Prosthecomicrobium sp. N25: one gene and its partner. The protein of the gene in region 2 interacts with the protein of the main gene of each other region in a pairwise test. Links are inferred from orthologs where the notes say so. Each region holds a gene or a part of one and is shown on either strand. Other genes may lie near its edges.

Region 1 (6,365 bases), on a different replicon or contig from region 2:
CCGGGCGTACGTAGACCCCGGATGGGTCGACGACGAGCGGCATCGGTCCGAGCCGCTCCCGGCAATGCACCACGAAGACGCAACGCTTGCGCGGCTCCACCGGCAGCGCCACGCCGGCGAGCGCCGCGAGGTCGCCGGCCGCCGGCCCCGCCGCGTTGACGAGCGCCCCGCAGGCGAGGCGGTGCCCGTCGGCGAGGCGGACGCCGACGACCCGGCCGCCCTCCCGGTCGATCCCCGCCACCGAGCCCGTCAGGTAGACCGCCCCGGCCTCGCGCGCCGCCTTGCGCAGGAGCCCGAGCAGCGAATGGGCGTCGAACCAGCCCTCCCCGGTCACCCCGAAGGCCCCGCCCGCGAGCCCCTCGGTCGAGATCCAGGGGAAGCGGGCCGCGAGACCCTCCGGATCGAGGAGCGCGATGTCGGCGCTCTCGGCCCTCTGGACGCGATGGTTGGCCTCCAGCACCGGGAGCCCCTCCGGGCTCGCCAGGATCAGGTAGCCGCCCTCGTGGAAGCCGATGTCGGCCTCCGGCCCGAACACCGCCTTGACGTTCCGGATCATCGCCAGCGAGGCCCGCGAGAGCCGGATGTTCTCGGGGGTGGAGAACTGCTGGCGGATCGACGCGGCCGACAGTGTCGTGGCCGATCGCGCATAGGTCGGGTCCCGTTCCACGACGGCCACCCGTCCCTCGAAGCCGAGCTCCGCCTTGAGGGCATAGGCCACCGAGGATCCCACGATGGCCCCGCCGACGATCACCACGTCGTAACTCTCGGACGAACCGGTCAAAGCGTCACCTTCGCGCATGTCTCCGCCGGACTGTTAGCGGAAGCCGGCCCGCGAGGGAATGCCGCCGGCGTGGCACAGCCCACCGCTGCCCGCGTTGCTCTGCTGCCAGCAGCGCTATGCTGCCGGCGGCCCTCCGCCCGCTCAGCGGGGCCGGCGCTCCACCACGGGCTTGCGCGGCGCGCCGGGCGGCATGATCCGCCGCTCCATGACGGGCGACCGGGACGGCGGCGGCTCGGGCGGCGTCTCGCGGCGGGTCGGCGGCCGCCCCCAGCCCACGCGCCCGAGCGCGCTCCGGCCCGGGGCCCCCGCGGGCGGAGACGGCGGGGCGGCGTCGAGGGACCGCGGTTCGGGCGCGGGGCGCGAAGCCGGTGCCGGACGCGGCGCGGAGGCCGCGTCACGCCGGAAGCCGGCCCCGCGGCCGGCGACCAGCCAGTATACGAAGCCGCCGACGAGGCCCGCCGCCACGAAGGGCGCGATCGCCTCCGGGGTCATCATGGGCATCCGCATCAGGCGCCCGTCCGGTTGCGCGAAGGCCCAGGCCCCCACGGCGGCGCCCGCCACGAGGTGGAAGAACAGGTGCCGGATCGACAGGAGCTCCGCGAGCAGCGCCGCCAGGAAGCCGAACGGCATCGCGAGGTTCATGACCAGCCCGAAGGCGGTGCCGAAGACGACGAAATCCGCGGCGCGGACCCCGCGCGGCCCGAAGACCCGAGGGATCCCGAGTTCGGGCGGGATCTGGGACAGGAGGTCGAGCCCCGCCACGATCGCGCCCGCCGCCGCCGCGCCCGCCAGGGCGAGGCCGACCTGCATGACGATCAGGCGCCAGACGATGCGGAAGAGGATCATGCGGTGCCTCGCGAAAACCCGACGCTAGACCACCCGCGCGCGCCTGTCACGGCCGGCGGCGTCCGCCTTCAGGATCGCGGTGCCGGCTTGCGGGGTTTCGGCGGCCGGACCGCGACCGACCAGTAGACCAGCCCCGCCACCGCCCCCACGAAGGCGAAGACCAGGAACCCGGCGAGGCTCGCCCGCTGCGCGTCGCCGAAGCCGAGCATGATCGCGAGCGTCTCGACCACGAGCCCGGTCGCGATCCCGAAGAGCAGGTGCGGCACCGGCCCCGTGATCCGGCGGCGCTCCGCATGCGCGATGAAGGCGACCGCGAAGGGCGCCGCCGCGACGGCCGCGATGGCGGCGGCGAAGAGCGCCACGACCGCGATGTCCCCGAGCCGCGCCGACCCGATCGCCTTGGCGAAGCCGAGCGCCGCCATGTCGCGGACGATGAGCGCCAGCGGCAGAGCGACGCCGGCCGCGACCGCTCCGGCCGCGTAGCCGGCGACGATGAGCGGCAGCCTGCCGGGGGCGAGCGCCGGCGAGCGGGCCGGACGGGACTTCGGGTCGGGGGATCTGGCCATCGGGGAACCGGCAGGAACGGCGGGAGAAAGGCGAATCGGCGGGCCACGCCGAGCCTCATTGTGCGGCGATCCGTGGCCCTGTCGAGGCGACCGGATGCGGTTTCCGATAGGAGAGGCGAGGACGCCTCAGTCCTCGTCGGCCCCGCCGATCATGGCCTCGAGCGCCAGCCGCTCCCGCACCTTCAGCCGCTCGCTCGCCGACTTCAGCTGCCCGCAGGCGGCCAGGATGTCGCGGCCGCGCGGGGTCCGGATCGGGCTCGCGTAGCCGGCCCGGTTGACCACTTCCGCGAAGGTCTCGATCGTGTCCCAGTCCGAGCAGGCGTAGGCGGAGCCCGGCCACGGGTTGAACGGGATCAGGTTGATCTTGGCCGGGATGCCGCGCAGCAGCCGGACCAGCTCGCGTGCGTCCGCCGGACTGTCGTTGACGCCCTTCAGCATGACGTACTCGAAGGTGATCCGGCGCGCGTTGGAGAGCCCCGGGTAGGCCCGGCAGGCCTCCATCAGCGCCGCGATCGGGTACTTCCGATTGAGCGGCACCAGCTCGTCGCGCAGGTCGTCCCTCACCGCGTGCAGCGAGATCGCCAGCATGGTGCCGATCTCGGCCCCCGCCCTCGGGATCAGCGGCACGACCCCGGAGGTCGACAGCGTGATCCGCCGCTTCGACAGGGACAGGCCCTCGCCGTCCGACGCCACCAGGAGCGCGTCCCGCACGGCGTCGAAATTGTAGAGCGGCTCGCCCATGCCCATCATGACGATGTTGGACACGAACCGCCCCTCGCGCGGAACGATCGCGCCCGGCTCGGCGCTCATGTGGGGGAAGTCGCCGAGACGCTCGCGCGCCACCACGATCTGGGCGACGATCTCCTCCTTGGTCAGGTTCCGGACCAGCTTCTGGGTGCCCGTGTGGCAGAACGAGCAGGTGAGCGTGCAGCCGACCTGGGAGGAGACGCAGAGCGTGCCGCGCCCCTCCTCGGGGATGTAGACCGTCTCCACCTCGACCGGCCGCCCGGCCCCGCGCGGCGGAAAGCGCAGCAGCCACTTGCGCGTCCCGTCCACCGAGACCTGCTCGGCGACGATCTCGGGGCGGCCGATGACGAAGCGCTCGGCGAGCACCGCCCGGAGGTCCTTGGAGACGTTGGTCATGCGCTCGAAGGAGGGGACGCCGCGCAGGTAGATCCAGTGCCAGAGCTGGGCGACCCGCATGCGGACCTGCCGCTCCTCGATGCCGATCGACCTCAGGGCGTCGGCGAGGTCGTCGCGCGTCATGCCCATCAGCGACGGCTTGGCGTCGCGGACCGGCTGAGCCTCCGCCACCTTCATGATGTCCAGGGCCTCGCGGCCCGGCACCGGCCGCGCGCCGGCCGGCGAAATCGACAGTTCCATGGGATCCGACCTTCCGGGATCGCGGCGCCGGGGAGCGACCGGCCGCCGGCGAGACGCGTCCGCCGCGCCGTCCGTTCGACCGTCTCCATATAGGAGACCGGCCCGATCTTCAAAAGGATTGCCGCACGGTCGGCCCGGTTTCGCCGCCGCTCAGGCGTCCGCCGCCGCCTCGATCGCCTCCATGTCGTCGTCGGAGAGGCCGAAGTGGTGGCCGATCTCGTGGATCAGCACATGCGCGATGATGGCGCCCAGCGTCTCGTCGTGCTCGGCCCAGTAGTCGAGGATCGGCCGCCGGTAGAGCCAGATCTGGTTCGGCAACTGCCCCGTCGAGGGCACGGCCGACCCCTGGGCCAGGCCGACCCCCTGGAAGAGCCCGAGCAGGTCGAAGGGCGACTCCAACTCCAGGGCGTCGAGCGCGTCGTCCTCGGGAAAGTCGGCGATGCGGATCAGGATCTCCCCGGTCAGCCGCCGGAAGCCGTCCGGCAGGCCGCTATAGGCCTCCGCGGCCAGCGCCTCGAAGTCTTCCAGGGTGGGGGCCTTGGCGTCGAGCCAGGTCGTCGGCGTCATGGGGGTCTCCGGCTGATGGCACGCCCGGGTCGCCGGGGGCCTCACCCCGCGTAGGTACGGACGAGGTGCAGGATCAGCAAGCCCGCCGCCACCAGGGCCAGCGCCCGTCCGAGCCGCTTGCCCCAGACCTCCACGGGGTCGGCCTGGTCCGCGTCGGCGGCGCCGAAATGCTCCGCGACCCGGTTCGCCGTCGTCTTCGCCGTGCCGGACAGGACCGTCTCGCTGTCCCGCTCCGCCCGGGCGAGCACCGCCTCGGCCTCCCGCCGCCGCTCCGCCTCGATCTCCTCGCGTCGGTTCATGGCGCGCCTCCTCGCCCGAGGGTTAGCACGGCTCCGCGCCGGCTTCAAAAAGGGGCCCGCCGCCCGGCCCAACGTCGGGTTTGCCCCGGGGGTCGTTCGGTGCTATCGCGCTCGCGAGATCCTCCTCCGTCTTCCGTCGAGCCCGCCGCCGGCCATCGGCGCCGGCTCGGCCACCCGAGGCCGCGCCATGTCCGTCGAAGCCAAGTCCATCGCCCCGCCCGACCGGGTCCCGGTCCGCCGCGCGCTCCTCTCCGTCTCCGACAAGACCGGCATCCTCGACCTCGCCCGCGCGCTGGCGGCCCGCGGCGTGACCCTCGTCTCCACCGGCGGGACCTCGAAGGCCCTGCAGGACGCGGGCCTCGCCGTCACCGACGTCTCCGAGGTCACCGGCTTCCCGGAGATCATGGACGGCCGCGTCAAGACCCTGCACCCCAAGGTCCACGGCGGCCTCCTCGCCGTGCGCGGCGACGAAGGCCACGCCGCCGCCATGGCGGCGCACGGCATCGAGGGCATCGACCTGCTGGTGGTCAATCTCTACCCCTTCCAGGACACCGTCGCGCGCACGAAGGACTGGGCGACCGCGATCGAGAACATCGACATCGGCGGGCCCGCCATGATCCGCGCCGCCGCCAAGAACCACGCCTACGTGGCGGTGGTGGTCGACCCGCGCCAGTACGCCGAGGTGCTCGCCGCCCTGGACGCCGGCGGCGGCGCCACCTCGCTGCGTCTGCGCAAGAAGCTCGCCCAGGAGGCCTTCGGCCGCACCGCCACCTACGACGCGGCGGTCTCCAACTGGCTGGCCGACCAGCTCGGCGACCCGAACCCGCGCTACCGCGCCCTCGGCGGCGAGCTCGTCGAGGTCATGCGCTACGGCGAGAACCCTCACCAGCTCGCCGCCTTCTACCGCACCGGCGAAGCGCGCCCGGGCGTCGCCACCGCCCGCCAGGTCCAGGGCAAGACCCTCTCCTACAACAACATCAATGACACCGACGCCGCCTACGAGCTGGTCGCCGAGTTCGACCCCAGGACCACGGCCGCCGTCGCCATCATCAAGCACGCCAATCCCTGCGGGGTGGCGGTCGGCAAGACCCTCAAGGAGGCCTACCTCAAGGCCCTCGCCTGCGACCCCGTCTCGGCCTTCGGCGGCATCGTGGCCCTGAACCGCCCGCTCGACGCCGAAGCGGCCGAGGAGATCGTCAAGATCTTCACCGAGGTGATCATCGCCCCCGACGCCGCCGAGGACGCCCAGGCGATCGTCGCCGCCAAGAAGAACCTGCGCCTGCTGATCGCCGGCGGCCTGCCGAAGCCCGGCGACATGGGCCTGACGGTCAGGACCGTGGCGGGCGGCTTCCTCGCCCAGACCCGCGACTTCGGCACCGTCGACGACATCGACCTGGAGACGAAGACCCGCCGCCAACCGACCGCGCGCGAGGAGAAGGACCTCGCCTTCGCGTTCCGGGTCGTCAAGCACGTGAAGTCCAACGCCATCGTGTTCGTCAAGGACGGCGCGACGGTCGGCATCGGCGCCGGCCAGATGAGCCGCGTCGACAGCGCCCGCATCGCCGTCCAGAAGGCCGCCGACGCCGCACGCGCGGCCGGGCTCGACGAGCCCCTGACCCGGGGCTCGGTCGCCGCCTCGGACGCCTTCTTCCCCTTCGCGGACGGACTGGAGACCATCGTGGCGGCCGGCGCCACCGCGGTGGTGCAGCCCGGCGGATCGATGCGAGACGACGAGGTGATCGAGGCCGCCGACAAGGCCGGGATCGCCATGGTGTTCACCGGCATGCGCCACTTCCGCCACTGAACGCTGGGGCCTCTCCACGCATCCGTGAAGGCGGCGCTTGACTTCTCGCATTGCCGTGCGCGGCCGCGGACCCTATAGCCTTTCTCCCGGAAGGTGCCGGAAAGAGCCGGCCCGCGCCC
Region 2 (6,265 bases):
CTGCGCTTCCTTGGCGTAGGGCGAGGTCGGGAACTTCTGCACGACCTCCGTATAGGCCTCGAGCGCCTTCGTGGTCTGTTCCTGGTCGCGCGAGATGTCGGGGATCTGCTTGTAGTAGGATTCGCCGATCAGGAACGTCGCATAGGCGGCGTCCGGATGGGTCGGATAGAGAGTCGTGAAGCGCTTGGCGGCCTGGATGGCGTCCGTGTAGGAGCCCTTCTCGAAGTTCGTGTAGGCCTGCAGCAGGATCGACTTCTTGGCGAGCTCCGAATAGGGGTGCTGCCGGTCGACCTCCTCGAAGCTCTTGACCGCCGCCGAGGTCTTGCCGGACGCCATCGCGGCGATGCCCTGGTTGTAGAGCACGTCCGCCGGCGTGGTCGTGTCGGCACCGTCGTCCGTGGACGAGCAGGCGGCGAGCCCGAGGCCGGCCGCGACGGCGACGAGAACGGCCGCGACGGGGCGGAGGCGCGGGGTCCGGTTCGTGATGATCAACGCTTCACCCGTCATGCCTCGAAACCGTTCCTGTGAGCCCGACGCCGCCTTCTAGAGCAAATCCGGTCGCCGAGATACCGCTTTCGGACAGCCGGCCCGCCCGGCAGGCAGCCGAAGCGCGGCAGAGGCCCCTCACTCGGTCCGGATTGGTCCGTTTTTGTGGCGATCCGGAGAAGCCGGCTGCTTCGGGTCGGGGCCGAGGCGGATGTGCCACAGGCCCGGCCGCGCGACGGGCGGTGGAGGATCGCCACTGGCGCCGTCCCGATCGGCGGGTCGGCCGCGATCGTCAGCGCACGTCCGGGCCGAAGGCCGGAGCGAGCAGCCCCGCGCCGATCTCGGCGACGGGAGCCTCGCGCCGCACGGGCTGTTCCACGATGCACCAGGCGTTCGGGTCGGAGAAGAGCGCGGCGAGGGCCTGGAAGTTCAGCCGGTGGCCGCCCCGGTAGGAGCGGTAGAGGCCCATGATCGGCCCGCCCGCGAGCGCCAGGTCGCCGATCGCGTCGAGCGCCTTGTGGCGCACGAACTCGTCGGCGTAGCGCAGACCCTCCGGGTTGAGCACCCGGTCGTCCTTGATGGCGATGGAGTTCTCGAGCGAGGAGCCCCGGCAGAGGCCGAGCGGCAGCAGCTTCTCGAGGTCGGAGACGAAGCCGAAGGTCCGGGCCCGGGCGACATGGCGGACGAAGGTCTTGGCCGTCAGGTCGGCCGCATAGGTCTGCCGGCCGATGAGCGTGTTCGGGAAGTCGATGGTGATCTCGAAGCGGGTCCCCTCGTGCGGACGCAACTCCGCGAAGGAATGGCCGCTCTCCACGCGAATCGGCTTCAGGACCTTGATGTAGCGGCGGCGCTCCGCGAGCGGCTCGACGCCGACGCCCTCGATCGCCTCGACGAACACCCGGGCGCTGCCGTCCATCACGGGGACTTCGGGACCGTCGATCTCGACCGTGACATTGTCGATGCCGAGGCCGGAGAGCGCGGCCATCAGGTGCTCGATGGTGGCGACCGTGCCGCGTGCCGGATCCCCGATGACGGTGCAGAGCTCGGTGGCGGAGACGCTGGTCCAGTCCGCCCGGATCTCGATCTCGCGACCGGAGCGCCGGTCGCCGCGCAGGAAGACGATGCCGGTGCCGGCGTCCGCGGGGTGGAGCGCCAGGGAGACGCGCTCGCCGCTGTGAACCCCTGTTCCGACCAGCCGAACCGTGTCGGCGATCGTCGTCTGGGCGTACACCCCGTTTCGCGCCATTCTCACCACCCGCCTGGGACCCCGAGCGGAGGCTCCGCGCCGCTGCCGGCGGAAAGCCTCGATTTGGTCGTAATCCGGTAGCGACCCAGCGTGCGTGACGCCTTTGCCCATCCCGTGAGCCTGGAAGGTAGCGGCACCCTCGCCGCGAGGAAAATCACGCTTGGTTACGGATTGTTACCGGTACTACGGTGTCTAAACTATTGCGGCCTTTGCTAAAATTCGGTGAATGACACGAACGCGAAGGCCCGGCGCGAGGGCGCGCCGGGCCTTGTCCCGAAACGGAACGGAGTGTGGCGTCAGTTGGCCTGCCGCCGCAGGAAGGCCGGAATCTCCAGGTGGTCCTCGTCGCCGACCCGGGCGGCCCGGGGTTGCGGCTCGACGGAAGCCTGGGGCATTCGGCCGTGCGGATCGAGATGGCCCTGCGGAGCGCGTGGGGGCGCTTCCGGTGCCTGCGGCCGCACCGGCGGCCGGCGGGCGAAGTCCTGCGCCGGAGCCGGGGCGAAGCCCGGCTCGCGCGGCTGCGGCGCGGACGCCTGGGTCGGCACCTCGTCCTCCTGCTGGCGCGAGAAGCCGTTGGCGAGGCGCTTCAGCAGGCTCATCGGACGCCGTCCGTCGTCGCCGTGCGGGTCGACGCCCGCGTGCCCGGCCGCCGCCGCGAGCGCCTTGCCGGGGCGCGGCAGGTCCTCGTAGCGCGGCATGCGCGGCTGGCTCGGCTGCGCGGCCGCCGGCGGGATGTAGGGATCGCGCGACACCTCCGGCTCGTGCCGCATCGGGTGCGGCTCGTCGAGGTCGTGGATCGGATCGGGCGTCTCGTAGGCGGCCGGGGCCGGCGAGTGGCGCTGGATCGTCACGGCCGGATCCTCCGCCACCGCGATCGGCTGGGTCGGCGGCTCGGGAATGGCGATCTCACGCTCGATGCGGGCTTCCGCCTCCGCCTGGAGGGCCGCCGCATGGGCGAGGTCGCGGCGCTGCAGCGGCGCGGGCTCGTCGTAGCGCGGGGCGGGCGCCGCGAAGGCCGGCTGAGGCTGCGGCTGCGGCGCCGGGATGGACGCCGGGGCCGCCTGGCGGGCGACCGGCGTGCGCGGGCGCACCGGCTGCTCGGGCTGGCGATACTCGATGGTGGCGAGGCCCTCGCCGGGCTCCTGGTCGATGCCGGTGGCGACCACCGACACCCGCACCACGCCCTCGAGGCTGTCGTCGAAGGTGGCGCCGAGGATGATGTTGGCGTCCGGGTCGACCTCCTCGCGGATGCGGGTCGCGGCCTCGTCCACCTCGTAGAGGGTGAGGTCCTTGCCGCCCGAGATCGAGATGAGCACGCCGCGCGCGCCCTTCATCGAGGTCTCGTCGAGGAGCGGGTTGGCGATCGCCGCCTCGGCCGCCTGCAGGGCGCGCTTGTCGCCCGAGGCCTCGCCCGTGCCCATCATCGCCTTGCCCATGCCGCGCATGATCGAGCGGACATCGGCGAAGTCGAGGTTGATCAGGCCTTCCTTGACCATCAGGTCGGTGATGCAGGCGACGCCCGAGTAGAGGACCTGGTCCGCCATCGCGAAGGCGTCCGCGAAGGTGGTGCGCTCGTTGGCGATTCGGAACAGGTTCTGGTTCGGGATGACGATGAGGGTGTCGACGCTCTTCTGAAGTTCGGCGATGCCCTGCTCGGCGACGCGCATGCGCCGCGCGCCCTCGAAGTGGAACGGCTTCGTCACGACGCCGACGGTCAGGATGCCCTGCTCGCGCGCCGCCCGCGCCACCACCGGCGCCGCGCCGGTGCCGGTGCCGCCGCCCATGCCGGCGGTGATGAACACCATGTGGGCACCCGAGAGATGGTCGGCGATCTCGTCGATCACCTCCTCGGCGGCCGCCCGGCCGACCTCCGGCTGCGAGCCCGCGCCGAGGCCTTCGGTCACCGCCACGCCCATCTGGATGACGCGGTCGGACTTGGTGAGGGTGAGCGCCTGGGCGTCCGTGTTGGCGACGACGAAGTCGACCCCGTGGAGCCCCGTGGTGATCATGTTGTTGACGGCGTTACCGCCGGCGCCGCCGACGCCGAACACGGTGATCCGCGGCCTGAGTTCCCGAATGTCGGGCAGTTTGAGATTCAACGTCATGGCACCCTCGCCTCTTCGGACCACCCGCCGCGGCGGGAGCATCCCATCTGTTCCGTGTCCCCCGCCCCGACAGCGCGGGACGGACCTGTCCTCTCTCCCCGGATCCCGCGGGCCTCGCCGGCCGCCGGACCGGGCGTCACCCGGTACGCATCACCAACTGTCGCGAAACCACTGGCCGACCCGGGCCAGATAGCCCGTGCCCGTCATCTGCATGCCGCGGGAGCGCGTCTCGAACTGCTCGATCTGCGCCACCTGCGGGTAGATCAGGAGCCCGACGGCGGCCGAGAAGGCCGGCCCCTTGGCGGCCTGCGGCAGCCCGGCGATGCCGAGCGGACGGCCGAGCCGGACGTTGCGTCCGAGCACGCGCCGGGCCACCTCGACGAGGCCGGTGAGTTGGCTCGCCCCGCCGGTCAGCACCACCCGCCGCCCGACCCGGCCTGCGAAGCCGGAGGCGGCCAGCCGGTCGCGCGTCAGTTCGAGGATCTCCTCGATGCGCGGGCGGATGATGCGGGTCAGCGAGCCCCGCGGGATGTTGATGATGTCGTGGCTGTCCTCGCCGACCGCCGGCACGCCCACGATCTCGTGGTCGTCCGAGGAGGTGGCGAGCGCCGAGCCGTGCAGCGTCTTGATCCGTTCGGCGTCCGCGAGCCGCGTCGACAGCCCGCGCGCGATGTCCATGGTGACGTGCTGGCCGCCGATCGCGATGGCGTCCACGTGGCAGAACTGGCCGTCGGCGAAGACCGCGATCGAAGTGGTGCCGCCGCCCATGTCGACGCAGGCGACGCCGAGCTCGCTCTCGTCGTCCACGAGGGTGGAGAGGCCCGCCGCATAGGGGGTCGCCACCATGGTCTCGACCTCGAGGTGGCAGCGGTTGATGCAGAGCTCCAGGTTGCGCACCGGCGCCGTCTCGGCGGTGACGATGTGCATGTCGACCGCGAGCTTCCGGCCGAGCATCCCGGTCGGGTCCTTGATGCCCTTGGCGCCGTCGAGCGCGTAGCCGATCGGCAGCGAATGCAGGAGCGAGCGCTCCTCCGTGCAGGAATGCGCGCCGCCGGCGGCGAGCACCCGGCGGATGTCCGCCTCGTCGACCTCCAGGCCGGCGACCTCGACGCTGGCGCGGAAAATCTCGCTCTTCAGCCGCCCGGCGCTCAGGTTGACGATCAGGCTCTCGATGGTCAGCCCCGCCATCCGCTCGGCCGCGTCGACCGCGAGGCGGATCGACTGCTCGGCCTCCTCCAGGTCGACGACCATCCCGGACTTCATGCCCCGCGCGCGTTGCATGCCGTAGCCCAGCACCGCCAGGTCGTGGGTGCGGCCGGGCAGCACCTTGTCGGGCGTGCGCGGCGTCAGCCGCGCGATCAGGCAGGCGACCTTCGACGAGCCGACGTCGAGGACCGACACCACCGTCGGCTTCTTCGCCGACAGCGGCCGCATGCGGGGGACGGCGTGGCCGGGAGCCGAGCGCTTCATGTCGCCGTCGCCTTCTTCTTCGCGAGCCGCTGCTTGATCAGCTCCTTCCGGGCATTGGCGGCCGCGTCGGAGAGCTTGATGTAGAGCCGGTCGGGGGTCCTGAGGTCGACCGCGTCGATGTCCCGCTCCAGGAGCTTCTTGGTCTCCTGCAGCTTCGCCATTTCGCCCAGCGCCGGCGCGGGGTTCTCCTCCGGCAGGCGGATCTCCACCCCGTCGACGGTGACGAGGTTCCAGCGCCGCTCGGCGACGAGCACCGCGGCACGAATCTTGGAGCGGAGCGAGGGGGCGGACTTGATGAGGGCGATCGCCTCGGCGGCGCGCGTGTTGGCGCCTTGCCCGACCACGAGCGGCAGGTCGGCGTGGCTCGCCTGCAGCACCTCCGACATGACCGCGCCGGTCTGGTCCACGACCTTGATTCGCCCGTCGTCCTGCCAGAGCGCGTAGGGCTTCCGCTCGCGCAGCGAGACGACGATCTTGGCCGGATAGACCTTCTTCACGGTCACGTCGGCGAGCCACGGGATCTCGGCGATTCGCGACCGCGCCTTTTCGGCGTCGAGCATGAGCAGCGAGGAGGTCTCGGTGACGTCGATCCGGTCGACGATCTCGGTCGAGTCCGATTCGGCGAGGCCGCGGATCTCGATCTGGCTGACCGCGAAGCCGGCCGCCGCCGTGACCTCGTCCAGGAACAGCCGCGACTGGCCGCCGAGCGCCATGCCGTAGGAGATCCAGCCGCCGAGGAAGACGACAGCCCAGGTGGTTCCGTTGCGCTTCTGCAGGAATTCCGCGGTGGCGTTGAGCCCGCGCGAGACACGACGGAAGGTCCGGCCGATCCGACCACGGCGGAGAGCGGCCGAGAGGGCGCCTCCGTCCGGGGTCGCGGCCCGGGTCCACCGCCCCTGTCTCGCTAACGATCGCAACTCGCGTCCTCCACCATCCACCGGACGAGCTCGGGGAAGGA

The links.
Region 1: the proteins of ftsZ (region 2) and rlmN interact in binary tests that used the Escherichia coli proteins (3 or more experiments, as listed by UniProt). The link is inferred for Prosthecomicrobium sp. N25 from one-to-one orthologs.

The regions. Positions count from the first base shown.
Region 1 is NZ_JBBCAT010000002.1:271,778-278,142, reverse strand. Bases 1,431-4,412 are described here. They hold rlmN (23S rRNA (adenine(2503)-C(2))-methyltransferase RlmN), read right to left. Parts: upstream 3,541-4,412; coding sequence 2,320-3,540; downstream 1,431-2,319. Other genes in these bases: WBG79_RS16095 (hypothetical protein), read right to left, coding at 4,185-4,412; WBG79_RS16100 (metallopeptidase family protein), read right to left, coding at 3,727-4,143; WBG79_RS16110 (hypothetical protein), read right to left, coding at 1,696-2,193; WBG79_RS16115 (hypothetical protein), read right to left, coding at 1,431-1,627. Also shown: WBG79_RS16120 (NAD(P)/FAD-dependent oxidoreductase), read right to left, coding at 1-799; more of WBG79_RS16115, read right to left, coding at 923-1,430; more of WBG79_RS16095, read right to left, coding at 4,413-4,442; purH (bifunctional phosphoribosylaminoimidazolecarboxamide formyltransferase/IMP cyclohydrolase), read left to right, coding at 4,630-6,246.
Region 2 is NZ_JBBCAT010000005.1:129,034-135,298, reverse strand. What follows is about bases 1,434-4,315. They hold ftsZ (cell division protein FtsZ), read right to left. Parts: upstream 3,838-4,315; coding sequence 2,029-3,837; downstream 1,434-2,028. Other genes in these bases: ftsA (cell division protein FtsA), read right to left, coding at 3,988-4,315; lpxC (UDP-3-O-acyl-N-acetylglucosamine deacetylase), read right to left, coding at 1,434-1,732. Also shown: WBG79_RS25085 (outer membrane protein assembly factor BamD), read right to left, coding at 1-507; more of lpxC, read right to left, coding at 779-1,433; more of ftsA, read right to left, coding at 4,316-5,307; WBG79_RS25065 (cell division protein FtsQ/DivIB), read right to left, coding at 5,304-6,224; WBG79_RS25060 (D-alanine--D-alanine ligase), read right to left, coding at 6,212-6,265. UniProt on the Escherichia coli protein: Essential cell division protein that forms a contractile ring structure (Z ring) at the future cell division site. The regulation of the ring assembly controls the timing and the location of cell division.